DNA from 3 places in the Kitasatospora sp. NBC_00070 genome. Region 1 is predicted to be linked to each of the others. Evidence: riboswitches for the same ligand, from Rfam matches in the RefSeq annotation. Region 1 holds a riboswitch; each other region holds the start of a gene.

Region 1 (9,921 bases):
CCACCAGGTAGCGGTAGGTGATCTTCCACAGCTTCTGAAAATCGGTGCCCGACTGTCCCGACCACCAGAAACTCCGATTGCAGCCCGGCACGTTCATCTCGTGGTACGGCCGGTACAGAACGGGAACGTCGTGCGCGGCCAGGTACTCCAGGTGGTCGGCCAGGTAGCGCAGGTCCTCCATCAGAGCCCGGTTCTCGGCCGTGCCCGAGCTCTCGTCCACCACCCGGCCGAACCAGCCGCGGTCGGTCGCCGCAGGCGAGTTCTCGCACAGCACCCGGTCGAAGGACTTGGTCGGCGAGCCTGGGTAGGGCTCGTGGAAGGACATCCCGACGATGCCTGCCGGGCCACCACCGTTGTCCGGGAGCATCGTGGTGGTGCCGTCGCAGTTCTGCTGCACGCCACTGGCCCCGTAGGTCCCGTCGTCCGGACGCGGGTGACCGGACCACACCGCCGTCAGCAGGTCGACGGCGTCGTCGGCGTACTGCCACTTGGCTGAGCAGGACGGCCACTTGTCCTTCGAGTAGGACCGGGGGTTCCCCACCCCCCAAGTACTCTGTCCGTAGCCGGGACCGAGGTCGGCCTCGACGAATCCCGGCAGCTTGCCGGTGATGTCGATCGCCTTCTTGTAGTAGTACCCGGCGGTCTTGGTCCCCGCGTAGTCACCGTACGAGGGGTTGTAGAGCTCGTTCTGCACCTCGACGTGCTGGCCGACGACGGTGCCGCGCGGCTTCCCCGCACGGGCGTCCCGCTCGAGGTCCGCAAGCATCTGGTAGACCGAGCGGGCGTTGGGCGAAGCCTTCGGGTCCCGCTCCAGCAGGACCTTTCCGAGCTCGGCCGTCGGCACCCGGGGTGCTCGGGAGGATGGCGGTCCGGACAGGGTCGGCAAGGGCGCCAGCCCAACCGGTCCCGGCAGCGGATCGTCCGAGCTGACCGCGATCACCGCCGTGCACAGAGCGGCGACGGCCAGCCCCGCCGCGGTCACCTTGACGGCCTTGCTCCGCAGCACCCCCGCCGGTATCACACCCATCCCCCTGACGCTTGATCATCCCGACAGGGAGACAGTACCGGGGCGAGGCGAGGCGACCGACCCCGCGTCTCCCGTTGTCAGCTGTGGGGCTGTGACAGCGCGCGCTGGGTCAACAGCTCACGCAGGTGGTCGGCGAACGCCGGGCCACTGTCGGTCGCGGTCTGGTCAGCCGTGGTCCCCCCGGCCTTGGCCGAGCCGGCCGAAGTGAAGTAGGCGAACCGGCCGAGCGAGCCGTGGGTACTGGCGCAGCCGACCGTCTGGCAGAACTCCTTGACGTCGTCGGCCGGGAGTCCCTTGATGTGCCCCTTGTACTTGGTCATCGCGGTCTCCGCCTGGAGCTTCTTGTCGAACACCGCAACGCCGACCACGATCGCGCTGTCGCCGGACGCGTAGGTCGCCCGGAACACCTGCTGGCAGGCCTGACCCGCGATCACGTCGCCGAGGCCGCCGATGGTGGCGTTCCAGCACGGTGTCGTGGTGGCGACCGCGCGGCGGACCCAGGTGTGACCGTTGATGGTGAGCGAGTCCTCCGGGAAGAACGCGGTCGAGGTGACCGGAGCCTTGTCGGTGGTGACGTCCCAGATCGCCTTCGTGCTCTCGTCCTCGCCGGCCGAGGCCGAGGGCTTCGCCGGTCCGGACGCCTTGGGCGAGGCGCTCTGGCTGGGGAGGGCGATCGGGTCGTCCTTGCCGGAGCGCGACACGGTCACCGCGACCGCCGTCAGCGCGCCGACCACCAGCAGCGCACCGACACCCAACAGGATCCGGTTGCGGGTCTTCCGACGCTGCTCGCCCGCGGCTTGCTCCGCGAGCTGCTCCCAGTTCGGTTCGGTCGGCGGCGGCCCGTACCCGGGATACTGCGGGTACGACGACTGCCCCTGCCCCGGCGGCGGACCGTATCCACCGTTGTTCATTCCCGCCCCATCACTCATGAGCGCAGATCCTAGGCCATCGCCCAATCCGCTGGACAGAGGTGTCCCACGGTCCGGCACGGCACGCCGCCGGTCACTGCAGGCTACTCATGCGCTACACGACACGACACAAGATGTGGGGTTACACGAGCCAGGCACCACTACATGTATGCTCGCTTTCGCTGTCGACGCAGGGGAACCCGGTGTGATTCCGGGACTGCCCCGCAGCGGTGAGCGGGCTCCTCCAGCAGGTTCCCGCAAGTCCGATGACCTGCCGACCGTGTGCCACAGGGCTTCCCCGCAGTCGCCATGCAGCACAGCAGTATCGTCCGGGCCTCGCGGGTGGGCCGGGGGGTGGTTCGCGCGCGCCGTGAGGTGTTCCGCGCTGCCTTCCCCTGCGCCCTGACGGGTCCGGTGCCCCTCGCCGACCGCCGCCGCCAGGAGAGAAGCGCCTTGACCATCGCTGCCTCAGTTGCCCTGCCCTCCCAGGGTTCTGCCGACTCCGCCCAGACCGATCCAGGTGCTGCGCTGCTTCGGCTGCTCACCGACCGCAGCATCGACCTGCCCCAGGTGGACCCCGGCCACGTCGCGGCCGCTGCGCTGCGCGGCCGGAACGCCAACTCGGACTTCGCCGAGCTGCGCGGACTGGCCGTGGAGGCTGCCGCCTCGATGATCGCCGAGGACCCGCAGTACTCGAAGCTCGCCGCCCGCCTGCTCGCGCTGGAGATCCAGGACGAGGCGATCGGCCAGGGCGCGCTCTCCTTCTCCGCCTCGATCGTGGTCGGCCACACCGAGGGCCTGATCGGCGACGTCACGGCCGCCCTGGTGGCCAAGCACGCCGACGCCTTCGACGCGCTGATCGACCAGCGCGGTGACGACCGCTTCGAGTACTTCGGCCTGCGCACCGTGCAGTCCCGGTACCTGCTGCGCCACCCGATCACCCGCAAGGTGATCGAGACCCCGCAGCACTTCCTGCTCCGGGTCGCCGCCGGTCTCGCGGTCGGCGACACCGAGCAGTCGGTGGCCGAGGTGGCCGAGCTCTACACCCTGATGAGCCGGCTGGAGTACCTGACCTCCTCGCCGACCCTCTTCAACTCCGGCACCAAGCACCCGCAGATGTCCTCCTGCTACCTGCTGGACTCGCCGCTGGACAACCTGGACTCGATCTACAGCCGCTACGCGCAGATCGCCCGGCTCTCCAAGCACGCCGGCGGCATCGGCCTCTCCTACAGCCGGATCCGTTCGCGCGGCAGCCTGATCCGCGGCACCAACGGCCAGTCCAACGGCATCGTCCCGTTCCTGCGCACCCTGGACTCCTCGGTCGCCGCGGTGAACCAGGGCGGCCGCCGCAAGGGTGCCGCCTGCGTGTACCTGGAGACCTGGCACGCCGACATCGAGGAGTTCCTGGAGCTCCGCGACAACACCGGCGAGGAGGCCCGCCGGACCCACAACCTGAACCTGGCGCACTGGATCCCGGACGAGTTCATGCGCCGGGTGAACGCCAACGCCGACTGGTCGCTGTTCTCCCCGGTCGACGTGCCCGAGCTGGTCGACCTCTGGGGCGCCGACTTCGACGCCGCGTACCTGAAGGCCGAGGCCGAGGGCAAGGCCGTCCGCACCATCCCGGCGCAGACCCTGTACGCCCGGATGATGCGCACCCTGGCCACCACCGGCAACGGCTGGATGACCTTCAAGGACGCCTCCAACCGCGCCGCCAACCAGACCGCCGTGCCCGGCCGCACCGTGCACTCCTCGAACCTCTGCACCGAGATCATCGAGGTCACCGACGACTCCGAGACCGCGGTCTGCAACCTCGGCTCGGTCAACCTCGGTGCCCACGTGGCGATCGGCGCCTCCGCGGCCGACCTGCTGAACGCGATGGACTGGGACCGGCTGGACGCCACCGTGCGCACCGCCGTGACCTTCCTGGACCGGGTCATCGACATCAACTTCTACCCGACCACCGAGGCGGGCACCTCCAACTCCCGCTGGCGCCCGGTCGGCCTGGGCGTGATGGGCCTGCAGGACGTCTTCTTCCAGCTCCGGCTGGACTTCGACTCGGCCGAGGCCAAGCAGCTCTCCACCCTGATCGCCGAGCGGATCATGCTGGTCGCCTACGAGCGCTCCAGCGAGCTGGCCGTGCAGCTCGGCCGGCACGAGGCGTACGCGGAGACCCGCGCCGCCCGTGGCCAGCTGCACGTCGACCACTTCGAGACCGCCCCGCAGTGGACCGAGCGCTGGGAGGCGCTGCGCGCCACCATCGCCGAGACCGGCCTGCGCAACTCGCTGCTGCTGGCGATCGCGCCGACCGCGACCATCGCCTCGATCGCCGGTGTCTACGAGTGCATCGAGCCGCAGGTGTCCAACCTGTTCAAGCGCGAGACCCTCTCCGGCGAGTTCCTCCAGGTCAACCCGTACCTGGTCCGCGAGCTCAAGGAGCTGGGCGTCTGGGACGCGCAGACCCGGGACGCGCTGCGCGAGTCGAACGGTTCGGTGCAGGACCTCAACTGGCTGCCCACCGAGGTCCGTTCGCTCTACCGCACGGCGTGGGAGCTGCCGCAGCGGGCGCTGATCGACCTGGCCGCCGCCCGGCAGCCGTACATCGACCAGAGCCAGTCGCTGAACCTCTTCATGGCCGCGCCGACCATCGGCAAGCTGAGCTCGATGTACGCGTACGCCTGGAAGGTCGGTCTGAAGACCACCTACTACCTGCGCTCGCGCCCGGCCACCCGGATCGCCCAGGCCGCCTCCTCCTCCGGGGCGAAGGCCGTCGTCCCGGCGCCGTCCGCGCCGGTCGTCGTGGCGACCCCGACCACCCTCACTCCGGAGGAGGAGGCGGCGCTCGCCTGCTCCCTGGAGAACCCCGAGTCCTGCGAGGCCTGCCAGTGAGCACCACCGACCGCGAGAAGATGCTGCTCGACCCGGGCTTCGAGCTGACGCTCCGTCCGATGCGGTACCCGTCGTTCTACGACAAGTACCGCGACGCGATCAAGAACACCTGGACCGTCGAGGAGGTGGACCTGCACTCCGACGTCGCCGACCTCGCCAAGCTCAGCGAGGGCGAGCGGCACATGATCGGCCGCCTGGTCGCCTTCTTCGCCACCGGTGACTCGATCGTCTCGAACAACGTGGTGCTGAGCCTCTACAAGCACATCAACTCGCCCGAGGCCCGGCTCTACCTGTCCCGGCAGCTGTTCGAGGAGGCCGTGCACGTCCAGTTCTACCTGACGCTGCTCGACACCTACCTGCCCGATCCCGAGGACCGGGCGGCGGCCTTCGACGCGGTGGAGAACATCCCCTCCATCCACCAGAAGGCGCAGTTCTGCTTCAAGTACATGAACGCGGTCGACCACCTCGACTCGCTGCAGAGCAAGGACGACCGACGGGCCTTCCTGCTCAACCTGATCTGCTTCGCGGCCTGCGTCGAGGGCCTGTTCTTCTACGGCGCCTTCGCGTACGTGTACTGGTTCCGGTCCCGGGGCCTGCTGCACGGTCTGGCCACCGGCACCAACTGGGTGTTCCGGGACGAGTCCATGCACATGGACTTCGCCTTCTCGGTGGTGGACACCGTCCGCCAGGAGGAGCCCGACCTCTTCGACGACCAGATGGCCAAGCAGGTCACCGAGATGCTGGAGGAAGCCGTCGAGGCCGAGCTCCAGTTCGCCGAGGACCTCTGCGGCGAGGGCCTGCCGGGGATGAACACCGCCTCGATGCGGGAGTACCTGCAGGCGGTCGCCGACCAGCGGCTGGCCCGTCTCGGCATGCCGATCCGGTACGGCTCCAGCAACCCGTTCGGCTTCATGGAGCTGCAGAACGTGCAGGAGCTGACCAACTTCTTCGAGCGCCGGGTCAGCGCCTACCAGACCGCCGTCGAGGGCTCGGTCGCCTTCGACGACGACTTCTAGGCCGCGACACCACCGGAGGGGCGCGGGGTTCTCCCCGCGCCCCTCCGGCGTGTCCCGGGCCGACCGGCCTCAGCCGAGGTGCAGCGTCGGGTCGCCCGCCAGGATCCGCCGGTGCAGCTCGGTCACCGCCCGGCCCGGGTCCAGCCCCTGATCCTCGATCAGCAGGTCCCGCAGCTCGCCGTACGCGGCCAGCGCCTCGGCCTGCCGCCCGTCGCGCAGCAGCGCCAGCATCAGCTGGGACCGCAGCCGCTCCCGGAGCGGGTGCTCCGCCACCAGACCGCGCAGCACGGGCAGCACCTCCGCATGCCGGCCCAGCGCCAGCTCCGCCTCGACCAGACCCTCGGCGGCCAGCACCCTGGCCTCCTCCAGCCGGCTCACGTACCCGAACACGCTCGGCCCGAGCGGCACGTCGACCAGCGCCGGACCGCGCCAGAGCTCCAGCGCACCGCGCAGCAGCCGGCCGGCCTGCCCGTGGTCGCCGGTACGGAGCGCCGCCCGGCCGGACTCCGCCAGCGTCTCGAACCGCACCGCGTCGATCGAGCCGGCCTCGGTCAGCAGGGTGTACGCACTGCCGGTGGTCCGCACCGCCCCCTTGCCGAGCAGGCCGCGCAGCCGCCAGACGTACCCCTGCAGGGTCTTCCGGGCGCTCTCGGGCTCGTCGGCCTGCCACAGCTCGGCGATGATCCGGTCCACCTGGACCGGCCGGTTGACGTTGATCGCCAGCAGCGCCAGCAGCGCCCGCTGCTTGGCCGCCGACAGCTCGATCTCCCGTTCGCCGCAGCGGAGTTGGAGCGGTCCGAGCAGACCGAACCGGGTGCCGCCGGACGGCTCGGCACCGGTCGGCCCGGGCGGGGCGAGGAGCCGGGGCGAGGGCGGGGACATGACGGACATTCAGCGAACCTCCACCGGAAGGCAGCGATACCGGGCCGGGAGGTCTGGACTCCCTGGCACGCTCCGCTCAGCATGCCCGGCCGCCGGGCCTGCCCGCGTCCGGTGTGTCACCTCGGCGCCTCGGAGCCCGGGCACCCGGGCACGCCGACCGGCTCAGTCGGTGACCGGCTCCACCAGTCCGGCCTCGGTCAGCCCGGCGATCCCGAGCGCGAACCGGGCGTCGTCCGGACCGCCGCCGCCCCGCCGGGTGTAGGCCGCCTCGATCTCCTCGGGCGTGCCACCGTCGCACAGCGCGTAGATCAGCCAGGCGTGCTCGTTCAGCCAGTGGAACCGCGCCGCCTCCGGCGAGTAGGCCAGCAGTTGGTGCTGGTCCGGCAGCGGGCAGACGGTCACCGGCTCGGCCTTCCGGTAGCCGCGCGGGTCGAGCGCGGGCCGCTGCACCGAGCCGGGCGCGGCGGCGGCCGGCTCGGGGACGGTCACCCGGACGGCCGGGGCGAGCGGCGCCACCGCGTCCAGCAGCCACCGGACGAACCGCCGGCCGGCCGGGGTGAGCGCCTCGCCGTGCACCTCCAGGGCCTGCCGGCCGAGGTAGCCGGCCCGCTCGGCACTGGTGTCGTACCCGCCCTCCCGGTCGGCCCGGCTGCCCGGGGTGGGCGCCCCCACGCCCTCGGTGACCGGCGGCGCGCCGAAGCGCTCCACCAGCTCGGCGGGGGCCTCGGCGGCGGCCGCGAAGAACAGCACCAGGTGGCTGTAGACGTGCAGGCCGGCCAGCACCCGGGTCAGCGTCCACGGGGCCGACCGCCAGGGGATCTCCACCAGGTGGCCGGGGTCGGCGACCATCGCGCCGGTCCGCAGCAGGTCGAACTGCTTGAGGTGCAGCCCCTCGTGCAGCAGGATCTCGGCGGTCATCCACGGGTCGTCGAGGTGCTCCGGCGCGACGAACAGCGCCGAGGGCAGCGGGTCGCCACCCGAGAACGAGTGCAACTCGCCGTCGTCGGCGGCCCCTTGGGCCAGACCGACCAGCGAGACGTGCGGGAAGACCCCGGCCCCCGCGTACGGCAGCAGCTCGGCCAGCAGCTCGGCGCCCCGGGCCAGCCCGGCCAGCTGGGCCTGCCCCGGGGCGATCCGGCGGGCGCCGCGCAGGTCGGTGAAGCTGCCCTGCTTGAGCTCCTCCAGCCGTACCGCGAGCGGCAGTTCGGCCACCTCGGGCCGGACCTCGGTCCACACCCAGCCGACCCCTCGGCCGGCCCACGGCCGGTGGTGCGGGTCCATCAGCCGCTCGGTCGGGCCGAGCCCGTCACCGGCGTCCAGGTCCGCCTGGGTCAGCTGCCGGGCGAACTCGCTCGGGCCCGGCCGGTGCCGCTCCAGCGCGACCAGGTCGTTCTCGAAGGCGTTCCGCAGCACCGGGTCGTAGAGGAACGGGCGGAGCCCCGCGTCCTCCTCCTTCGCCAGCCGCTCGAACCGTTCGGCCGCCTCGGGGAAGTCCCGGGCCAGCACCGTCAGCCCCAGCCGGTAGCGGGCGATGTTCCGGGCCTCGATGGCCCCGGGATCCCCGAACTGCGGGTCGGTGCCGAGCAGTCGGTCGATCTGCGAGTAGGACGGCGACAAGGTTCACCCCAGGGCTGGGTCGGTGGGTCGGGAGCGACGGCGGGCCGTCCACCGGGCTCTCCGGTGAACGGCCCGCCGTCGGTTGCTACTTCATCGGTGCGATGAGCGACGGGAGCCACTCGCGCTCGTACGGCGCGTCGGTGGTGATGCTCGGCACCGACTCGGCGGTCACCCGGATGTTCGGCAGTTCCACGGTCTGGGACGGCATGGCGTCTCCTTCCACTCAGCTGACGGGGCACTACCGAATCTAGGCAACTCCGGTGTGGCGCCGGTGTGGTGGCGCTCTCGCCGGCGGACCGGGGAAGGCTCCGCCGTCAGCTCTCCAGCGTCACGTCGAACAGGTCCAGCTGGAGCAGCGGGGTGACGGTGACGTTCCCGGTCCGGGTGGACCAGCCCGACTCCACCTTCTGGTACCAGAGCGGGATGGCGGGCATGTCCTGGATGATCATCTTCTCCGCCTGCCGGTAGAGCTCCCAGCCCTCCTGCTCCGAGGGCGCCGCGTCCGCCTCGGCCAGCAGCGCGTCCACCGCCGGGTTGGAGTAGCCGGAGCCGTTCACCGCCGCACCGGTGCGGAAGATCGGGTTGAGGAAGTTCTCGATCGACGGGTAGTCGGCGACCCAGCCGGACCGGAAGATCGTGGTGACCTGCTGCTCGTTGATCAGCTTGCGGAACTCGCCGAAGGTCGGCACCGGTGCGTACCTGGCCTCGACGCCCAGCGCCGCGGTGATGGTGCGGCAGGCCGCGTCGATCCACACCTGGTTGGCCGAGTCGTCGTTGGAGGTCAGCTCGATCGGCCCCTCGAAACCGGTGCTCTCGAACAGCGCCTTCGCCTTCTCCGGCTGGTAGCTGCACAGGTCGCCGCCGGCACCGCCGCCGTACCCGGGCACGATCGGCGGCACCAGGCCGTCCGGGAGCATCTTGTCGCCGTCGAAGGCGGTGTCGATCACGTACTGCCGGTCGATGGCCATCGAGAGCGCCTGCCGCAGCCGCGGGTCGGCGAACCGCGGGTCCCACATCGGGAACGAGATCGACTGCACGCCCATGTACGGCTTGGCCACGTAGCGCCCGGCCAGCTCCACCTTGTACCGGCCGCCGTCGAGCGCGTCCGCCGGGACGAAGTCGAGGTAGTCGAGCCTGTTCGCCACCACGTCCGCGTAGGCGTCCTCCAGCCGGCGGTAGAACCGGAACTCCACCCCGTCCACCCGGGGCTTGCGGGCCCCGGCGTAGGCGTCGTAACGGCTCAGCAGGATGTGCTCGCCGGGCGCGTGCGACTCGAAGCGGAACGGGCCGTTGCCGATCGGGTGCGCCTCGAACGCCTTCGGGTCGGCGAAGAAGCTGCGCGGCAGCGGGAAGAACGCCGTGTAGCCGAGCTGGGTGACGAAGGCCGAGAACGGCGCCGACAGGGTCACCTCGAAGGTGCTGTCGTCGATCACCTTCAGCCCCGCCAGCTCCGTCGTCTCCCCGCTCTGGTTCGCCTCGTAGCCCTGGATGTGGGACAGGTACTCGGCGCCCTGCAGCCGGTTCGGACCGTAGGTGGTGTGGTTCCAGGCGTCGACGAAGCTGCCGGCGGTGACCGGGGTCC
Region 2 (9,921 bases), 3.4 Mb from region 1:
CCGAAGTACCCACCGGGGACTTCTCGTTGTACGACCACATGCTCGACGCGACCGTCGCGGTCGGCGCCATCCCGCCCCGCCACCGGGCCGCCGTGGACGCCGACCCGCTGGCCGGCTACTTCGCCATGGCCCGTGGCACCCAGGACGTCGCGCCGCTGGAGATGACCAAGTGGTTCGACACCAACTACCACTACCTGGTCCCCGAGTTGGGCCCGGACACGGTCTTCGCGGCGAACCCCGCCAAGGCGGTCGCCGAGCTGCGCGAGGCCGTCGTGCTCGGGCACCGCGCGCGACCGGTGCTGGTCGGGCCGCTCACCTACCTGCTGCTCGCCAAGCCGGCCCCGGGCGTGGCCGCGGACTTCCAGCCGATCACCCTGCTCGACCGGCTGCTGCCGGTCTACGCCGAACTGCTGGCCGAGCTGTGGACCGCCGGGGCCGACTGGGTCCAGCTGGACGAACCCGCGCTGGTGCAGGACCGCACCCCCGCCGAACTGGGCGCCGCCGCCCGGGTCTACCGCGAGCTGGGCGCCCTGACGGAGCGTCCGAAGCTGCTGGTGGCCAGCTACTTCGACCGGGCCGGTGAAGCGCTCAAGGTGCTGGCCAAGTCCCCGGTCGAGGGCGTCGGCCTGGACTTCACCGGCCCGGCCGCCGCCAACCTGGCCGAACTCGCCGCCGTCGGCGGCCTGCCCGGCAAGCGGCTGATCGCCGGCGTGGTGGACGGCCGCAACGTCTGGATCAACGACCTGGAGCAGTCCCTCGGCACGCTGGCCACCCTGCTCGGGCTGGCCGACCGGGTCGACGTCGCCCCGTCCTGCTCGCTGCTGCACGTCCCGCTGGACAGCGACCGGGAGCGCGACCTGGACCCGCAGATCTCCCGCTGGCTGGCCTTCGCCGAGCAGAAGACCGCCGAGGTCACCCTGCTCGCCCGGGGCCTGCGCGAGGGCACCGACACCATCGCGGCCGACCTGGCCGCCAACCGTGCCGACCTGGCCTCCCGGGCCGGTTCCGCGGTCACCCGTGACCCGGCGGTCCGGGCCCGGGTCGCGGCGACCACCGCCGAGGACGGCCGCCGCCCGCAGCCGTACGCCGAGCGGACCGTCGCCCAACGGGCCCGGCTCCGCCTGCCGTTGCTGCCGACCACCACGATCGGCTCGTTCCCGCAGACCACCGAGCTGCGCACGGCCCGGGCCGACCTGCGGGCCGGCCGGCTCGACCAGGCCGGCTACCGGGACCGGATGGAATCCGAGGTCCGGGAGGTGATCGCCTACCAGGAGAAGGCGGGCCTGGACGTCCTGGTGCACGGTGAGCCCGAACGCAACGACATGGTGCAGTACTTCGCCGAGCAGCTGACCGGCTACCTGGCCACCCGGCACGGCTGGGTGCAGTCCTACGGCACCCGGTACGTCCGGCCGCCGGTGCTGGCGGGTGACATCTCCCGGCCCGCCCCGATGACCGTCGACTGGTTCCGCTACGCCCAGGAACTGACCGACCGTCCGGTGAAGGGCATGCTCACCGGTCCTGTCACCATGCTGGCCTGGTCGTTCGTCCGCGACGACCAGCCGCTCGGCGACACCGCCCGCCAGGTGGCGCTCGCCCTGCGCGACGAGGTCACCGACCTGGAGGCGGCCGGCGCGGCCGTGATCCAGGTGGACGAGCCCGCCCTGCGGGAGACCCTGCCGCTGCGCACGGCCGACCGTCCGGCGTACCTGGCCTGGGCCACCGAGGCGTTCCGGCTCTCCACCTCCGGGGTCCGGGCGGACACCCAGATCCACACCCACATGTGCTACGCGGAGTTCGGCGCGATCATGACCGCGATCGACGAACTCGACGCCGACGTCATCTCGTTGGAGGCGGCCCGCTCGCACATGGAGGTCGCCCACGAGCTGGCCGAGGCGGGCTACCCGCGCGAGGTCGGCCCGGGTGTCTACGACATCCACTCGCCCCGGGTGCCCAGCACCGCCGAGGCGGCCGACCTGCTCCGCGCGGGCCTGGCGGCGATCCCCGCTGATCGGCTCTGGGTCAACCCCGACTGCGGTCTGAAGACCCGGGGCTGGCCGGAGACCCGGGCTTCACTGGACAGCCTGGTCGCGGCCGCCCACCTGGTCCGGGCCGAACTGACCGACTGAGCCCCGGCGCCCGGGGCGGAGGCGCCTGCCACGGCGCCCCCGCCCCGGGACCGGCGACGATGTGTCGAAGGCGATATGACGCCTCGTTGACTGGCCGCGCGGCCCCATGGTCTGATGAACCGCTTTTCATCCTCACCTGTAGGGGAAGCCGGTCCGAATCCGGCGCTGACCCGCAACCGTGGACCCGCCCCAACCGGGGAGGGTGAGCCGGAATGCCTACGGCGAGGTGCTTGTCAGCACTACGTGCGTCGTCGCGGACTACGACGCGGTCCAGCAGGAACCCTCTCCTCCTCGGAGCCTGTCGGCTGCGCCGTCCCACCCAGCGCCGACCGATCGAGGAGTCGCCGTGAGGGTCAGCAGCATTCGTACGCGTCAGGGAGGCCGGGGACTGGCGTCCCTGCTGCTCACCACCTCCGTCGCGGTCGCCGCGGGCGGCACCGTGCTGCTCGGCCACCCGGACAGCGCCGCCGCCGACCCGATCGAGGACTGCACCGCCGGCACCGGCGCGATCGTCGCCGTGGACTTCGGCCACTGGGGCGGCGGCGTGGTCCGGGGCTGCGACGCCCACCCCACCACCGGCATGGACCTGCTGCACCACGCCGGGTTCACCACCACCGGCACCGAGCACGACGGCCCCGCCTTCGTCTGCCGCCTGGGCACCGGCACCTTCGGCAACGGCGCCCAGTACCCGACCCCGGCCGAGGAGAACTGCGTCAACACCCCGCAGGCCACCGCCTACTGGTCGTACTGGATCGCCGAGCCCGGCCAACAGGGCTGGACCTACAGCCAGTTCGGCGCGGGAACGCAGAGGCCGGAGCCGGGCGAGGTCGAGGCCTGGGTGTACGGCGGCACCGACGTCGGCGGCACCGACGGCGCACCGTCCTTCACCCCGGACTCGGTCCGGGCGAAGAACAGCGCGAGCCCGTCCCCGTCCGCCTCGCCGTCGCCCAGTCCCAGCACTCCGCCTGCGGCCGGGGACCCCGCCGCAGCGGCGGCCTGGCTGGCCGGCCGACTCGTGGGCGGCGACCACCTGGAGAACGTCGCGTTCGAGGGCCCCGACCTCCCCCGGACCTCCTTCACCGCCATCGCGCTGGCGGCGGCCGGCACCCAGGACCCGGCCCTGCGCAAGGTGGTCGCGTACCTCCAGGCACACACGGACGAGTTCCTGTACCCGGACGGCCCGGGCTCCACGCCGGACTCCCGCGCCGCCGCCCTGCTGGCCCTGGTCGCCGAAAGCACCGGCGGCAACCCCCGGGCGTTCGGCGGCCACGACCTGCTCGCTGCGCTGACCGACCACGTGTGCACCGGCCAGGGCGAGAACGGCAAGTGCACCGCCGCAGGCGACTTCCACGGCGCGGCCTCGCCCTGGGTGCAGGCGTTCGGCGTGATCGCCCTGCTGCGCGGCGGGGTGACCCCGCCCGGCTCGACGCTCGCCCGCTTCGACGCGCTCCGGTGCGCGGACGGCGGCATCGCCGGTTCCATGATCGTCGCAGGCGGCCACTGCGAGTCCGACCCGTCCGGCACCTCCCTCGCCGTCCTCGCCCTGCGTGCCGCCGGGGGCCACGACCTGACGGTGCAGCAGGCGGCCGCCCAACTCGGCGCCGGCCAGCAGGCCGACGGCTCGTACGTCCCCTACGTCGGCGCCTCCGGCGACACCGGCAGCACCGCGACGGCGGCCCAGGCCCTCAAGGCCACCGGCCAGGACGCCAAACGGGCCGCCGCCAAGGCGTGGCTGGGCACCCGTCAGAACAAGGACGGCGGCTTCGCCCCCGACGAGTGGACCCCCGACTCGGACGTCCCCGCCACCGAGCAGGCCGTCCTCGCCCTGACCGGCACCGACCTCAGCACCGTCTCGCACAACCCCGGCACCGACACCCCACCCATCCCGAAGCCGGCCAGGACGCCGGACCTCGCCAAGGGCGGCAGCTACCTCACCGACCCGGCCCACCTGCTCGGCGGGCACTACTACGAGGCGTTCCCCGACTCCGGGTTCGCCGACTTCGGGCTCACCGTGGACGGGGCCTACGCGCTGGCCGCCACCGGTACCGACGACACCGCGCTGCGCCGGATCGTCGACTTCCTCGACCAGCAGGGCAAGGACGGCAACGACCGCACCGTCGACGACTGGACCGGCATCGGCACCGAGTACGCGGGCGGCGGCGCCATCGGCAAGGAGGCGCTGCTCGCCGAGATCGTCGGCCGCGACCCGCGCAACTTCGGCGGCCACGACCTGATCGCCGCCCTCGACGCGGCCATCTGCGCCCGCGCCGACGACACCCTCGGCTGCGCGGAGGCCGGCAACTACACCTGGGCCACCTCGGTGTTCTCCCAGTCCCTGGGGGTGCTGGCCCAGTTGCGGGCGGGCGACACGGCGAACGCCGCCGCACCGATCGCCTACCTGCGCGGCCTGCAGACGCCGAACGGCTCCTGGCCCAGCCTGATCCCGGCCACCGGCGACGCCGACGTGGACAGCACCGCGATGGCCGTGATGGCCCTCTCGCTGGTCCCCGGCGACGAGGCGGCCCAGGCCGTCGACAGGGGCCTGGCCTGGCTGGCCGGAAAGCAGGAGACCGACGGTGGCTTCCCCGGCGCGGCCGGGAACTCGACCAACTCGGCCGCGCTGGCCGTGCAGGGGATGACGCTCCGTCAGGCCGCTTACGCCGGACCGATCGCCAAGGCGGTCGAGTTCCTCGCCGACCGGCAGAACGGCGACGGCGGCTTCGACGTCGCGGCCTCCGGCCAGCAGGGTTCGGACGTCCGCGCCTCCACCCAGGCGCTCGGCGGCGTCACCGGGATCTCCTTCGGCACGCTGAAGCGGGACCTCGGCGCCACTCCCCCGTACCCGAGCGGCTCGCCCTCGCCCTCGCCCTCGGCATCGACGTCGCCCTCTCCCTCCGCTTCGACCCCGCCGTCGGCTTCGCCGTCCGAGTCCGCCTCCACTTCCCCCTCGGCAGCCGCTACCAGCACCACCCAACTACCCTCCACCGAAAGCCCCGTGGACAGCACGGCCGGCCCGCAGGACCCGGACCTCGCCTGGACCGGCACCGACGTCCTCGGTCTGGTCGGCCCCGCCGTGCTGCTCACCGTCGCGGGCGGCGCCATCCTGGTCGCCACCCGCCGTCGGACGGCCACCAAGCCCGGGCGTCACCAGTGATCCGCCGACCGGGCAGGCTGCTCGGGGCGGCCGGCACCACCTTCGCGCTGGCCCTCGGCGGGCTCGGCGCGGGCGCGGCCCCGGCCACCGCCTCGCCGCTGCCGATCGACCAGTGCACCACCACCTCCGGGGTGGTGCTCGCGGTGGACTTCGGCCACTGGGGCGGCCCGCTGCTGCGCTCCTGCGGCACCACCCCCACCACCGGCTACGCCCTGCTGAACCAAGGTGGTTGGAAGACCACCGGCACGGGCCACGACGGCCCGGCCTTCATCTGCCGGATCGGCTACAGCGGCCACCAGGGCGGCAAGCAGTACCCGACCCCCGACCAGGACAAGTGCGTGCTCACCCCGCCCGCCGCGGCCTACTGGTCCTACTGGCACGCCGATCCGGGCCAGGACACCTGGTCCTACAGCCAGTTGGGCGCGATGAGCTACAAGCCGAAGCCCGGCAGCGTGGACCTGTGGATCTTCGGTGGCACCGACATCGAAGGGACCGAGGGACGGCCGACCATCTCGCCCGACACCGTCCGCGCCCACAACACCGCCCCCGGCGGCACCACCCCGAGCCCCGCTCCCGAACGGCCCACCACCCCACCCGCCGGTGGCGGCAACGGTGTTACCACCGGCGGTAGTTCGAGCGGCGGCAGCGGCACCAAGCCCGCCACAGCGGGCGCCGGTACCCCGCAGCCCGGCGGGACCACCGCGTCCGACGGTGCGTCACCCACACCCGGCACCTCCACCGAGCCGACGCCGACGCCCACCCCGTCCGGATCGACCGAGGCACCCGGCCCCGTGAGCCCCACCGCGGCACCGAGCCCCGGCACCACGCCCGTGGACGCGGCACCCACCGCCGACGCCCCGCACTCGGCGGGCTCGATCGCCCCGGCCGTCGTCGGCGTCGCCCTGGTGGTGGCGCTCGGCGTCGCCACCGGGCTCACGGCACTGCGCCGACGACGACAGGCCGAGTGATCCGGGTGCCCCGACTCCCCACCTCCGCCGGTCGTCGGGTCCCGCGCGACCTCCATCCGGTCGCCTGGTGGATCTGGGCCCTCGCACTGGGCACCGCCGCCAGCCGGACCACCAACCCGCTGCTGCTGTTCCTGGTGCTGGCCGTGCTCGGCTACGTCGTCACCGCCCGCCGCACCGAGGCCCCGTGGGCCCGAGGCTTCAAGTACTACCTCTGGCTGGCCCTGACCGTGGTGGCGATCCGGGTCACCTTCCGGTGCATCTTCGCCACCGGCATCACCCCGCACGACCACATGCTCTTCTCGCTCCCGCACCTCCCCACCCCCGCCTGGTACGCGGGCATCCAGATCGGCGGCCCGGTCTCCCTGGAGGCCACCCTCTCGGCCGCCACCGACGGACTGCGGCTGGCCTGCCTGCTCTGCTGCATCGGCGCGGCCAACACGCTGGCCAACCCGAAGCGGGCCCTGCGGGTGCTGCCCGGCGCGCTGTACGAGCTGGGCGTCGCCGTCACGGTCTCGCTCAGCGTCGCGCCCCAACTGGTCCAGAGCGTCCAACGCGTGGTCCGGGCACGACGGTTGAGAGCCGGCCGGAGCAAGGGCATCCGCGCTCTGCGCAGCATCGTGGTACCGGTCCTGGAGGACGCGCTGGAGCGCTCGCTGCACCTGGCCGCCGCGATGGACTCGCGCGGCTACGGCCGGGCCGGCACCGCCACCCGGGCGTCCCGCCGGATCACCGGCGCGCTGATGCTGCTCGGCATGACGGGCCTGTGCGCCGGGATGTACGGGCTGCTCGACGGCACCGCGCCCGCCGCGCTCGGGCTGCCCGCGCTGGCCGTCGGCTCGGCGCTCTGCGCCGGGGGTCTGCTGCTCGGCGGCCGCCGGGTGCGGCGCACCAGCTACCGGCCGGACCCGTGGCGGCTCGCCGAGTGGGGCGTCGCGGCCTGCGGGCTGGTCGCCGCGACCCTGCTGTGCGTCACCGTGGGGTACGACGCGACCGACCTCAACCCCTCCCTCTCTCCGCTGACCTGGCCCGGACTGCCGCCCGTGCCGGTGGCCGCCCTGCTGCTGGCGGGCCTCGCCGGGGTCATCGCCCCGCCGCCGGGCCGTCCCGCCGCCCCGGCCGCCCTGCCAGGACCCCGGACGGCCGCCGAGGCCGGTACCGACCGCACGCCCACCGAGGTGACCCAGTGATCCGCTTCGACCAGGTCGGCATCCGCTACGACGGCGCCGACCACCCCGTGCTGCACGAGGTCGACCTCACCGTGCCCGAGGGTGAACTCTGCCTGGTGGTCGGGCGGACCGGCACCGGCAAGTCCACCCTGCTCGGCGCGGTGAACGGCCTGGTGCCGCACTTCACCGGCGGCACCCTCAGCGGCCGGGTCACCGTGGACGGCCGCGACACCGCGCACCACCCGCCGCGTGAACTCGCCGACGTGGTGGGCGTGGTGGGACAGGATCCGCTGGCCGGGTTCGTCACCGACACGGTCGAGGAGGAACTCGCCTACGCGATGGAGCAGTTGGCCATCCCGGCCGAGGTGATGCGGAAGCGCGTCGAGGAGACCCTCGACCTGCTGGGCCTCGCCGACCTGCGGTACCGGGGCCTGCACGAGCTCTCCGGCGGCCAGCAGCAGCGGGTCGCGATCGGTTCCGTGCTCACCGCGCACCCCCGGGTACTGGTCCTGGACGAGCCCACCTCCGCCCTCGACCCGACCGCCGCCGAGGAGGTACTGGCCGCGATCACCCGGCTGGTGCACGACCTCGGCGTCACCGTGCTGCTCGCCGAACACCGCCTGGAGCGGGTCGTCCAGTACGCCGACCGGGTCGTCCACCTGCCCGGCGACGGCACCGTCCGGCACGGCCCGCCGGCCGAGGTCTTCGCCGACACCTCGATCGCCCCACCCGTGGTGGAGCTCGGCCGGCTGGCCGGCTGGCGCCCGCTGCCGCTCTCCGTCCGGGACGCCCGTCGGGCCGCCGGGCCGCTGCGGGATCGGCTGGCCGGGCTGCCCGTCCCGCCCGCCCGCGCCGAACCGGCCCTGGGCGCAGCAGTGTTGTCCGCCGAACGGATCGTGGTGCGGCACGGCCGGGTGGTCGCCGTCCGGGAGGTCTCGCTGGAGCTGCGGGCCGGCCAGGTCACCGCGCTGATGGGCCGCAACGGCTCGGGCAAGTCCTCGCTGCTCTGGGCCCTGCAGGGCTCCGGGCCGCGCCAGGGCGGCAGCGTCCGGGTCACCCGGACGGCCGGGACGAAGCCGGTCGACCCCAAGCGGGTCTCCGCCGCCGAGGCCCGCCGTCTGGTCGGTCTCGTCCCGCAGACCCCGACCGACCTGCTCTACCTGGAGACCGTGGCCCAGGAGCTCGCCCAGGCGGACCTGGACGGGGCGCGGGACGCCGGGTCCACGGCCCGTCAGATCCTGGACCGCCTCGCGCCCGGCATCCCCGACGGCACGCACCCGCGCGACCTCTCCGAGGGGCAGAAACTGGCTCTGGTGCTGGCCATCCAGCTGGCCGCCGCACCCGCCGTCGTCCTGCTGGACGAGCCCACCCGGGGGCTGGACTACCAGGCCAAGGAGGCGCTGACCGGCATCGTCGACCAGCTCGCCGCCGAGGGGCGCGCCGTGCTGGTCTGCACCCACGACGTGGAGTTCGTCGCGGTGGCCGCCGACCGGGTGGTGGTGCTGGCCGAGGGCGAGATCGTCGCCGACGGCCCGACCGCCGAGGTGATCGTCGCCTCCCCCACCTTCGCCCCGCAGACCGCCAAGATCCTCGCCCCGCTCCGCTACCTGACCACCCGTCAGGTCGGCCTGGCGCTCGCCGCGACGGAGGCCGTCCGATGACCGCCGCCGCCCGCGTCGCGGTCCGGCTCCCCGGGCGGGCCCGCCTGGTGGTGGCGCTGGCCGCGTTCATCGGCCTGGTCGCCTTCCTCTGGCCGTTCGTCGTCGCCCCGGGGAAGTTCGGCTCGGCGTACGCACCGCCGCTGATCTTCGGCGCGCTGCTGGTCCTGGTCCTGGCCGTGGTGATCGCCGAGATCTCGGCTGGCGGCATCGACGCCAAGGCGCTCGCCATGCTCGGCGTGCTGTCCGCCGTCAACGCCGGTCTGCGTCCGCTCGGGGCCGGCACCGCCGGGGTGGAGACCGTCTTCTTCGTCCTGGTGCTGGCGGGCCGGGTGTTCGGCCCCGGCTTCGGCTTCACCCTCGGTTGCACCTCGCTGTTCGCCTCCGCCCTGATCACCGGCGGTGTCGGGCCCTGGATGCCGTACCAGATGTTCGGCTGCGCCTTCGTCGGCCTGCTGGCCGGGCTGCTGCCGAAGCTGCGGGGCCGGGCCGAGGCGGTGATGCTGGCGGTCTACGGAGCCGGTTCCGGCTACCTCTTCGGTTTCCTGCTGAACCTCTCGTTCTGGCCGTTCTCGCTCGACCCGAACAGCTCGATCGCCTACCTCCCGGGGCTGCCGTTCACCGAGCAGTGGCACCGCTACCTGCTCTTCGACCTGACCACCTCGCTCGGCTGGGACACCGGGCGGGCCGTCACCACCGGCCTGTGCGTGCTGATCGTCGGCCCGGCCGTCCTGACCGTCTTCCGGCGGGCCGCCCGCCGTGCCAACTTCGAGGCCCCGGTCCACTTCACCCCGGCGGCCGGCGACTGACACCCGGGCGGGCGGCGCCACCTGAATGCTCCGGCGCGGA
Region 3 (9,921 bases), 1.6 Mb from region 1:
TCCCGCCCGGCGGCCGGCTGGTCGCCAACACCGTGACGCTGGAGTCCGAGGCGCTGCTCACCGAGTGGTACCGACGCCACGGCGGCGAACTGCTCCGGCTGGCGGTGGCGCACGCCGTCCCGGTCGGCGGCTTCACCGGCTGGCGCCAGGCGATGCCGGTCACCCAGTGGTCGGTGGCCAAGGAAACCGAGAGGACCAACGAGGCATGACCGTCTACTTCATCGGCGCGGGCCCCGGCGCCGCCGACCTGATCACCATGCGCGGCCAGCGCCGGATCGCCGCCAGCCCGGTCTGCCTGTACGCGGGCAGCCTGGTGCCGCGCGAGCTGCTCGCCGAGTGCCCGCCCGACGCCCGGCTGGTCGACACCGCCGACCTGAACCTCGATCAGATCGTCGCCGAACTGGTCCGCGCCCACCGGGACGGCCAGGACGTGGCCCGGCTGCACTCCGGCGACCCCTCCGTGTTCAGCGCGGTCGCCGAGCAGATGCGGCGCCTCGACGCGGCGGGCGTCCCGTACGAGGTGATCCCCGGCGTGCCCGCCTTCGCCGCGGCGGCGGCCGCGCTCAAGCGCGAGCTGACCGTGCCGACGGTGGGTCAGACCGTCATCCTCACCCGGGTCTCCCGGCAGGCCACCCCGATGCCCGAAGGCGAGGACCTGGCCACCCTCGGCCGCAGCGGCGCCCTGCTGGTGCTGCACCTGGCCACCCGGTACGTGACGAGCGTGGTCGAGGAGCTGCTCCCGCACTACGGCGCGGACTGCCCCGCCGCCGTGGTCGCGATGGCCAGCCGCCCCGACGAACTGGTCCTGCGCGGCACCCTCGCCGACATCGCGGCCCAGGTCGAAGCCGCAGGCGTCCTCCGCACCGCCGTCATCCTGGTCGGCCGCACCCTCGCCGCCTCGCAGTTCCCCGACAGCCACCTCTACTCGGCCGACCGCGACCGCGACCACACCTGCAACTGAGCCTGCGGCTCCGCCGACTCTTTGGCAGGTGCTCAGCCCGCTACGGAGTCAGGGGCCCGGGGCTCTGCTGATGTGCGGCTCCGCCGCGTGGGCGACGCCGACCCTGGCAAGGTGATCCGTACGTAAATGGTCAGGCACTTTCGCAGTGACCCCGGCGCCAGATCTCCTCGCCCACGCGGCGGAGCCGCACATCAGCAGGGCCCCGAGCCCCTGGGTAGTGCAACTGAACGCCCTGCAAAAGGCGCAGCCCCGCAGGGCTCAGGCACGGCCGACGATGGTGCCCGCGCGGTCGATGCAGATCACGTCCACCGCGACCGGTGCCCCGCGCAGCACGTCGAGTGCGGTGGCCCGGGCCCCCGCCGCGACCAGGTCGCCGAGCGGGACCCCGGCGGCCGAGCAGAGCTGGATCGCCTCGAGCGCGGTGTTGGCCGCCGCCACGGCCGCCGTGAGTTCGGGGGAGGCACCGCCCTGCCGGGCCAGCGAGGCGAGGTGGCCCTTGTCGACCTGGGAGCGGGCCGAGTGCAGGTCGAGGTGCCCGGCCGCGAGCTTGGAGAGCTTGGCGAAGCCGCCCGCGATGGTCAGGCGGTCGACCGGGTGGCGCTTGACGTACTTGAGCACCGCGCCCGCGAAGTCGCCCATGTCGAGCAGGGCGTCCTCCGGCAGACCGTGCACCGCGGCGGCGACCTTCTCCGAGGTGGAACCGGTGCACCCGGCGACATGGGTCCGCCCGGCCGCCCGGGCCACGTCCACACCCCGCCGGATGCTGTCGATCCAGGCCGAGCAGGAGTACGGCACCACGATGCCGGTGGTCCCCAGGATGGAGAGGCCGCCGAGGATGCCGAGCCGGGGGTTCCAGGTGGAGCGGGCGATCTCCTCGCCGTGGTCGACCGAGATCTCCACCTCGACGTCGCCGGCGCCGCCGTACCGGGCGGCCACCTCGGCGATGTGATCACGCATCAGCTGCCGGGGCACCGGGTTGATCGCGGGCTCGCCGACCGGGATCGGCAGCCCGGCCTTGGTGACCGTGCCGACCCCGGGCCCGGCCCGGAAGACCACGCCGCTGCCGGGCGGGCCGAGCCGTACGGTGGAGCGGATCAGGGCCCCGTGGGTGACGTCCGGGTCGTCCCCGGCATCCTTGACCACCCCGGCCATCGCCCGGCCGTCGGCGAGCAGTTCGGCGGCCAGCGCGAAGGCGGGCCGCTGGCCCTTGGGCAGGGTGATGGTCACCGGGTCGGGGAAGTCGCCGGTCAGCAGCGCGGTGTAGGCGGCCGTGGTGGCGGCGGTGGCGCAGGCGCCGGTGGTCCAGCCGGGTCGCAGACCGCTGCTCTTGAGCTGTCCGGCCCGGCCTCCCGTAGTCTCAGCAGCCACGTACGTCCCCTGGAGTTCCGTTGCACATCCTGATCCTCGGCGGCACCACCGAAGCCCGTGAGCTGGCCGCCGCCCTCGCGGAGCGTCCCGCGCCACGGGTCACCAGCTCGCTGGCCGGCCGGGTGGCGCAGCCCCGGCTGCCTGCCGGGGAGGTCCGGGTCGGCGGCTTCGGCGGGGCGGGCGGACTCGCGGACTGGCTGCGGGCCGAGGCGGTGGACGCGGTCATCGATGCCACCCATCCCTTCGCCGGCACCATCAGTCGGAACGCGGCCGAAGCGGCCGCCCAGGTCCATGTTCCCCTGTTGGCCCTGCGTCGTCCCAGCTGGGTGCCGGTTCCCGGGGACCGCTGGCACCCGGTCGGCTCCCTGGAGGCGGCCGCCGCAGCGCTCCCGGCCCTCGGCAGCCGGGTCTTCCTGACCACCGGACGCCAGGGGCTGGTCACCTTCGCGGCTCTGGACGACCTCTTCTTCCTGGCCCGCTCGGTGGACGCGCCGGAGCCGCCGATGCCCCGGCGGACCGAGGTGCTGCTCGACCGGGGGCCGTTCACCCTGGACGGCGAGCGGGCGGTGCTCCGCGAGCACCGGATCGACGTGCTGGTCACCAAGGACAGCGGCGGCGCGGCCACCGCCCCCAAGCTCGCCGCCGCCCGCGAACTGGGCCTGCCGGTCGTGCTGGTGCGGCGTCCGGAACCGCCGGCGGGCGTGCCGACGGTCCCGGACGTCCCGTCAGCCCTGGGCTGGCTCGCGCAGCTGTGAGAGCGCGGTCTCCAGCGCCTGGTCGGCCGGCACCGCGACGTCCGGGACGACGCCGACGCCCTCCCAGTTGGTCCCGGTGACCGGGTTGATCGAGCGGGCGGTCGGCACCGTGACCATGATGTGCGGGGTGAGCGCGAACCGGTCGGTCGGGTGGGCACCGCCCCGGGTGGTCTCACCGATCAGGGTGGCGCGCTTGAGCGCCTGCAGGTTGTAGGCCAGCTCCTCGCCGCCGGAGAAGGTGAAGGCGGCGGTCAGCAGGGTCACCGGGCGGTCCAGGTAGCGCGGCGCCGGGAGGTGCGGGTAGGTCCAGTACTGCCGGGTGGAGTCGGTCTCCCGGTCGTAGATGTCGTTCAGGTGCACCTCGTCGTCGGCGAAGAAGAAGCTGCACCAGAGCGCGACCCCGTTCGGCGAGCCGCCCCGGCAGGTGCGCAGGTCGATCACCAGGCCGTCGGTGTGCGCGACCAGCTGCATGGCGGCGCCGATCGCCTGGTACCCGGCGTCGGCGTCCGGGATGAACCGCAGGTCGAGGTAGCCGACGTTGCCGTCCAGGTGCTCGGCCCTGGCGATACCGAAGTTGCCCTTGCGGTAGTACTCCGCCCAGCGCTCCTTCTCCTCCGCCGGCGAGTCCTCCTCCTCGACCGGCACCGCCTCGTCGCTCCAGAGCAGCCGCAGGTGCTTGTCGGGACACACCTCCTGGAGGTGGACGGTCACGGCCGCGCAGAACTCGGGCCCGGCCAGCCCGTCGTACGTGCCCTTCTCGGCGTGCCCGCGCAGCGCCTGCCCGATCCCGGCGGTCAGCTCGGGGAAGACGTACCGGGTGTCGATCTTGGACAGGGCAGCGTCGAGAATCTCGTTGTTGGAGGTCATGAGCGCGAATGGTACGAGCTGCCCCGCAGGACCACGACCGATTTACCGGACCCCCGTTCGGCGGTCGGACGGCCGGGAGGGATCATGAGGACCGGTGGGGTGGCCCCGCCCACCGCTGCCGCAGGAGCGTCCGATGAACATCAGCAAGACCGACCAGTTGACCCCCGGGGAGCTGCTCCGCGGACTGAAACTGGCCAGAAGGCCACAGCGGGTACTCGGCTGGACCCTCACCGCGCTCGCTCTGACCGCCGGATCGGCGAACCTCGCGCTGGGCAACCTCCCGATCGAGGTGGTCTCGTTGACGGCCGGAGCGGGCTACGCCCTGCTGCTGACGGTCGGTTACCGGGCCGTCGTCGCCCGGCAGAGCACCCGGCTCTGCCGCCCGAGCCGGGCGACCCTGACCGACGAGTGCTACCTGGTGGAGACCGACCTGGAGCGGGTCGAGGTGCGGTGGTCGACGCTGCGGCGGCTCCAGGAGACCGACGAGTTCATGCTGTTGCACGGGGCGAGGGGGGCGGTGGCGGTCATCCCCAAGCGAGCGTTCGAGGCAGCCGAGCTGGCGGAGTTCAGCGCCTTCGTCGCCCGGCACGACAAGGCCGCCGGAACCGGCGCCCGCTGACGGTGGACCGGCTCGGTGGGGAGCGCACGAACGGTCGCACGCTCCCCACCTTCCGGATCAGACCTCCGGGTACCGCCTCGGCGTCCAGACCACCTCGGTGCCGTTGTCCCTGGCCACCGCCTGGGTCTGCGAGGAGCCGATCAGCAGGATGGTCCGCATGTCGACCTCGGCCGGGTCCAGCTCGCCGAGCTTCACGGTGCGGACCCGCTCGGTCGGGCCGCCGACGTCGCGGGCCAGCACCACCGGGGTGTCGGCGGCGCGGTGCTCCAGCAGCAGGTCGCGGGCCAGCCCGACCTGGGTGGTGCGGGACTGCGAGCCGGGGTTGTAGAGCGCCAGCACCAGGTCGGCGGCGGCGGCGGCGCGCAGCCGGGCCGCCACCACCTCCCAGGGCTTGAGCCGGTCCGAGAGCGAGACCACCGCGTAGTCGTGGCCGAGCGGGGCGCCGGCCCGGGAGGCGGCCGCGTGCGCGGCCGTCATGCCGGGGACGATCCGTACCGGGACCGCGCGGTACGGATCGGCGCAGGCCGCCTCCAGCACGGCGGTGGCCATCGCGAAGACGCCCGGGTCGCCGGAGGAGACCACCGCGACCCGGTGGCCGCGCCGGGCCAGGTCGAGCGCGAACTCGGCCCGCTCGGCCTCCACCTTGTTGTCCGAGCCGTGCCGCTGCTGCCCGACCCGGACCGGCACCCGGTCGAGGTAGGTGGTGTAGCCCACCAGGTCGGTGGCGGCGGCGAGTTCACCGCGTGCCTCGGGGGTCAGCCAGAGCGGTCCGGCCGGTCCGGTGCCGATCACCACCACCTCGCCGGGGCCCTGGTACGCCGGCGCCGAGGCACCGGCCGCGACCCGGCTGGGCAGCACGGCGACCGAGAAGTAGGGCACCGACTCGGGGTCCACCTCCGCCAGCGGCGCGGTGCGCTCGCCCGGCATGGTGGCCCGCTCCACGTAGTACGCCTCGGCCAGCCGGCCGGAGCGCTCCAGCGCCCGCCGTACGGTCGGGAAGGTCCGGCCGAGCTTCATCACCACAGCCGAGTCGGCCGAGGCCAGCCGGGCCGTCAGCTCCTCCTCCGGCAGCGTGCCGGGCAGGATGGTGAGCGCCTCATCGGCCTCCACCAGCGCCTTGCCCAGCCGGGCGGCGGCGGCGCTGACCGAGGTCACCCCGGGCACCACCTCGGTCGGGTAGCGGTGCGCGAGGCGCTTGTGCATGTGCTGGTACGAGCCGTAGAACAGCGGGTCGCCCTCGGCCAGCACCACCACCGTGCGGCCCGCGTCCAGGTGTTCGGCCAGCCGGGCGGCGGCCTGCTCGTAGAACTCGTCCAGCGCGCCCCGGTAGCCGCCGGGGTGGTCGGTGGTCTCCACCGTGATCGGGTAGACCAGCTTCTCCTCGATCACGCCCGCGCGGAAGTACGGCGCCGCGATCGAGCGGGCGATCGAACGCCCGTGCCGGGCGCTGTGGTACGCCACCACGTCGGCCTCGCCGATCAGCCGGGCACTCTTGACGGTCACCAGCTCCGGGTCGCCGGGGCCGAGCCCGACGCCGTACAGCAGACCGGTCGTACGCTCCGTCATTCTTCCTCGCTCGCAATCGCGTTGATCGCCGCGGCCGCCATCGCACTGCCGCCACGCCGGCCCCGCACCACCAGGTGCTCCAGGCCGGCCGGGTGCGCGGCCAGCGCCTCCTTGGACTCGGCCGCGCCGATGAAGCCGACCGGGACGCCGATCACGGCGGCCGGACGCGGCGCACCGGCCTCGATCAGCTCCAGCAGCCGGAACAGCGAGGTCGGCGCGTTGCCGACGGCGACCACCGCGCCCTCCAGGTGCGGCAGCCAGAGCTCCATCGCGGCGGCGCTGCGGGTGTTGCCCAGCTCCTTGGCCAGCCCGGGGACGGCCGGGTCGGAGAGCGTGCAGATCACCTGGTTGTCGGCGGGCAGCCGCTTGCGGGTGACCCCGCTGGCGACCATCGACACGTCGCACAGGATCGGCGCCCCGGCCCGCAGCGCGGCCCGCGCGTCAGCGACCACCCGGGGCGAGTACAGCACGTCCCGCACCAGGTCGGTCATCCCGCAGGCGTGGATCATCCGCACCACGACCTGGGAGACGTCGGCCGGCAGGTGGGCCAGCTCGGCCTCGGCCCGAATGGTGGCAAAGGACTCGCGGTAGATGGCCGCGCCGTCCTTCTCGTACTCGATCACGTGGTCCTCCGGGCCTCGGCTACCGCCTCGGCCATCTGCTCCGTTGTCAGGTCCTGCGAGGTCTGTCCGTCATACCCGGCACCGTGATGCGCCGTCACCCGGTAGCCCTGCCCGGTGGCCAGCACGTCCACCCACTGGCCCGCCGGGTGCCCGCAGCGCCGCTCGCAGCCCGACCAGTGCACCGGCAGGCCGGGTACGCCGCGCTCCAGCGCCGCCGCCGCGTCCGTCCGGACGTCGGCCAGCGACTTGGCGCAGCCCGGTGCGCCGGTGCAGGCGGTGGCCCGCTCCCAGGCCGAGCCGGGCTCGGCCCGCAGGCCGTCCGGGGCCGGGCCGGTGGCGCCCGGGAGCACCACACTGCGCCAGGGGGTGATCCGCAGCTCGGGGGCGGCGTCGGCGAGCCGGCGCAGCTGCCCGGCGGTCAGCCGCCCGAACCGGGTGCCGACCACCAGGCCGCCCGCGAACGGGCCTGGCTCCGGCGGGTCGCAGGTCACCGCGGGCAGCGGGACGCTGCCGGGGTCGAGCAGGTCGGGGGCGTCCCGGACGAACCAGGCTCCGGTGCCGGTCGAGCGGAGCGCCCGGACGAACTCCTCGGCGGCGCCGAGCGCGGCCGACACCTCGTCACCCGGCGCGATCCGGCGGGCGGTGTCGGCCCGGCCGAGCCGGAGCAGCGCGCCGCCGCCGGGGGTTGCGATCAATGTCACATCGGCGTCCAGCGCCGCGACGTCCCCGCGTCCGTCGTCCAGCGCGAACAGGAAGAGCCCGGCCAGTCCGGCCGCCAACTCGCTTGCGCAGAGCCGCCGGTCGAGCTCGGTCAGCCAGCCGCGCAGGTCGGCGTGCCCGGCGCCGTCCAGCCCGGCGAGCGGGGAGGCGACGATGTTGCGGACCCGCTCGTGGGTCTCGGACGGCAGCAGCCCGGCCGTCCGCAGCCGGGCGCCCAGTTCCGGACCCGAGTCGGCGGACAGGCCACGCAGTTGCACGTTGCCGCGCGAGGTCAGCTCCAGCGCACCGTCGCCCAGCTGCTCGGCGATCCCGGCCAGCACCCTCGCCTGACGGTCCGTCAGCAACCCACCGGGCAGCCGGACCCGGGCCAGCGCACCGTCGTCGGCCGAATGCAGCCGGAGCGCCCCCGGACAGGCGTCGCCACCCGCCCGGTCGGGCGGACCGGGACGTGCTTCGGCAGCGGCAGGCGTGGGTGGCATGGCGGCGAGCATACCGACCATCGGCGCCTTCGCCGGTGTCCGGTGCATCACGTACCCGCAGCTACCGGCCATGATCGGTATCACCCTCCGCACTCCCCCCGGCCCTGGTCCGCAGCCGGGGCGCACCCCGTACGATGCTGACCGGACGGGCCTGCCAGCCCAACCACCGCCAGCGACGGCAAAGTGGAGGAAACCGGTGCGAAACCGGTGCGGTCCCGCCACTGTGACCACGGCTCAGCCGTGGGAGCCAGGAACTCCTGCCGTCCTCACACTGCCCGGGGCGCGGACCTCGAGGAAGGCTTCACCATGCGCTGTCGCAGTTCCTCGCGAGTCCTCTGCCCGTCCCGGGGCGTCGTCACGGCCGGGAGGGCCCTCGCATGATCCTGCTCCTCTCCACCTCCGACACCGACCTGCTGAGCGCCCGCTCCTCGGCCGGCCCGGTCCCGTACCGCCTGGGCAACCCGGCCAGGCTCGGCGTCGAGGACCTGCCCGCGCTGCTGGAGGGCACCGACCTGGTGGTGGTCCGGCTGCTCGGCGGCCGCCGAGCCTGGCAGGAGGGCCTGGACGCGCTGCTCGCCGGGCCGCGCCCGGTGATCGTGCTGACGGGTGAGCAGGCGCCGGACGCCCAGCTGATGGAGCTCTCCACCGTCCCGGCCGGCCTGGCCGCCGAGGCGCACGCCTACCTCGCGCACGGCGGGCCGGCCAACCTGGGCGAGCTCGGCGCCTTCCTCTCCGACACCGTGCTGCTCACCGGCCACGGCTTCGAGCCGCCCGCCTCCGCCCCCGCCTGGGGTCCGCTGGAGCGTCAGGCCGCCGAGCACGACGGCCCGCTGGTCACCGTGCTCTACTACCGCGCCCACCACATGAGCGGCAACACCGCCTTCGTCGAGACGCTCTGCCGGGCGATCGAGGACCAGGGCGCCCGGGCCCGGGCGTTCTACTGCGCCTCGCTGCGCGGTGCCGAGCCCGAGCTGCTGGCCGAGCTGGGCCAGGCCGACGCGCTGGTCACCACGGTGCTGGCGGCGGGCGGCACCCGCCCGGCCGACGCCCAGGCCGGCGGCGACGAGGAGGCGTGGGACGCCGGTGCGCTGGCCGCGCTGGACCGTCCGATCCTGCAGGCGCTCTGCCTGACCTGGTCCCGCGCCCAGTGGGAGGCCAGCGACGACGGCCTGTCCCCGCTGGACACCGCCACCCAGATCGCGGTGCCGGAGTTCGACGGCCGGCTGATCACCGTCCCGTTCTCCTTCAAGGAGCTCGACCAGGACGGCCTGACCGTCTACGCCGCCGACCCCGAGCGCTCCGCCCGGGTCGCGGGCATCGCGGTCAAGCACGCCCGGCTGCGCCATGTCCCGGCCGCTGAGCGGCGGTTGGCGCTGGTGCTGTCCGCGTACCCGACCAAGCACGCCCGGGTCGGCAACGCGGTCGGCCTGGACACCCCGGCCTCCGCGATGCGGCTGCTGGCCCGGCTGCGGGCCGAGGGGATGGACATCGGCACCGCCGTGCCCGGCCTGGACCTCGACACCGAGGACGGCCACGAGGGCGACGCGCTGATCCACGCGCTGATCGCGGCCGGCGGCTACGACCAGGACTGGCTGACGGAGGACCAGCTCGCCCGCAACCCGGTCCGCATCCCGGCCGCCGACTACCGGCGCTGGTACGCCGACCTCCCGGCCGGCCTGCGCGCCAAGGTCGAGGAGCACTGGGGCCCGGCCCCCGGCGAGCTGTACGTGGACCGCTCGCAGAACACGGACGGCGACATCGTGCTGGCCGGCATCCGCTCCGGCAACCTGCTGGTGCTGATCCAGCCGCCGCGCGGCTTCGGCGAGAACCCGGTGGCGATCTACCACGACCCCGACCTCCCGCCGAGCCACCACTACCTGGCCGCCTACCGCTGGATCGAGGCGGCGCAGGCCGACGGCGGCTTCGGCGCGCACGCGGTGGTCCACCTCGGCAAGCACGGCAA

The links. A riboswitch is a leader RNA that binds a small molecule or an ion and turns the genes downstream of it on or off. The one in region 1 is predicted to bind cobalamin.
Region 2: it holds a riboswitch for cobalamin, as region 1 does, so the genes downstream of both, OHV05_RS06110 (prenyltransferase/squalene oxidase repeat-containing protein) here and OHV05_RS21765 (ribonucleoside-diphosphate reductase subunit alpha) in region 1, are expected to answer to the same signal.
Region 3: it holds a riboswitch for cobalamin, as region 1 does, so the genes downstream of both, cobN (cobaltochelatase subunit CobN) here and OHV05_RS21765 (ribonucleoside-diphosphate reductase subunit alpha) in region 1, are expected to answer to the same signal.

The regions. Positions count from the first base shown of each region.
Region 1 is NZ_CP108247.1:4,707,989-4,717,909, reverse strand. Features, by position in the region: gene OHV05_RS21775 (glycoside hydrolase family 26 protein) at 1-1,027, opposite strand, end outside; gene OHV05_RS21770 (hypothetical protein) at 1,105-1,956, opposite strand; cobalamin riboswitch at 2,088-2,229, shown strand; gene OHV05_RS21765 (ribonucleoside-diphosphate reductase subunit alpha) at 2,389-4,824, shown strand; gene OHV05_RS21760 (ribonucleotide-diphosphate reductase subunit beta) at 4,845-5,840, shown strand; gene OHV05_RS21755 (BTAD domain-containing putative transcriptional regulator) at 5,910-6,731, opposite strand; gene OHV05_RS21750 (aKG-HExxH-type peptide beta-hydroxylase) at 6,885-8,339, opposite strand; gene OHV05_RS21745 (hypothetical protein) at 8,425-8,547, opposite strand; gene OHV05_RS21740 (ABC transporter substrate-binding protein) at 8,654-9,921, opposite strand, start outside.
Region 2 is NZ_CP108247.1:1,289,064-1,298,984, forward strand. Features, by position in the region: gene metE (5-methyltetrahydropteroyltriglutamate--homocysteine S-methyltransferase) at 1-2,126, shown strand, start outside; cobalamin riboswitch at 2,232-2,365, shown strand; gene OHV05_RS06110 (prenyltransferase/squalene oxidase repeat-containing protein) at 2,473-5,280, shown strand; gene OHV05_RS06115 (hypothetical protein) at 5,280-6,248, shown strand; gene OHV05_RS06120 (energy-coupling factor transporter transmembrane component T) at 6,254-7,435, shown strand; gene OHV05_RS06125 (ABC transporter ATP-binding protein) at 7,432-9,075, shown strand; gene OHV05_RS06130 (ECF transporter S component) at 9,072-9,881, shown strand.
Region 3 is NZ_CP108247.1:6,344,405-6,354,325, reverse strand. Features, by position in the region: gene cbiE (precorrin-6y C5,15-methyltransferase (decarboxylating) subunit CbiE) at 1-209, shown strand, start outside; gene cobM (precorrin-4 C(11)-methyltransferase) at 206-961, shown strand; gene OHV05_RS28900 (cobalt-precorrin-5B (C(1))-methyltransferase) at 1,220-2,329, opposite strand; gene OHV05_RS28895 (cobalt-precorrin-6A reductase) at 2,350-3,084, shown strand; gene OHV05_RS28890 (S41 family peptidase) at 3,055-3,951, opposite strand; gene OHV05_RS28885 (YcxB family protein) at 4,085-4,570, shown strand; gene OHV05_RS28880 (precorrin-2 C(20)-methyltransferase) at 4,628-6,136, opposite strand; gene OHV05_RS28875 (precorrin-8X methylmutase) at 6,133-6,759, opposite strand; gene OHV05_RS28870 (cobalamin biosynthesis protein CobG) at 6,756-7,958, opposite strand; cobalamin riboswitch at 8,118-8,238, shown strand; gene cobN (cobaltochelatase subunit CobN) at 8,336-9,921, shown strand, end outside.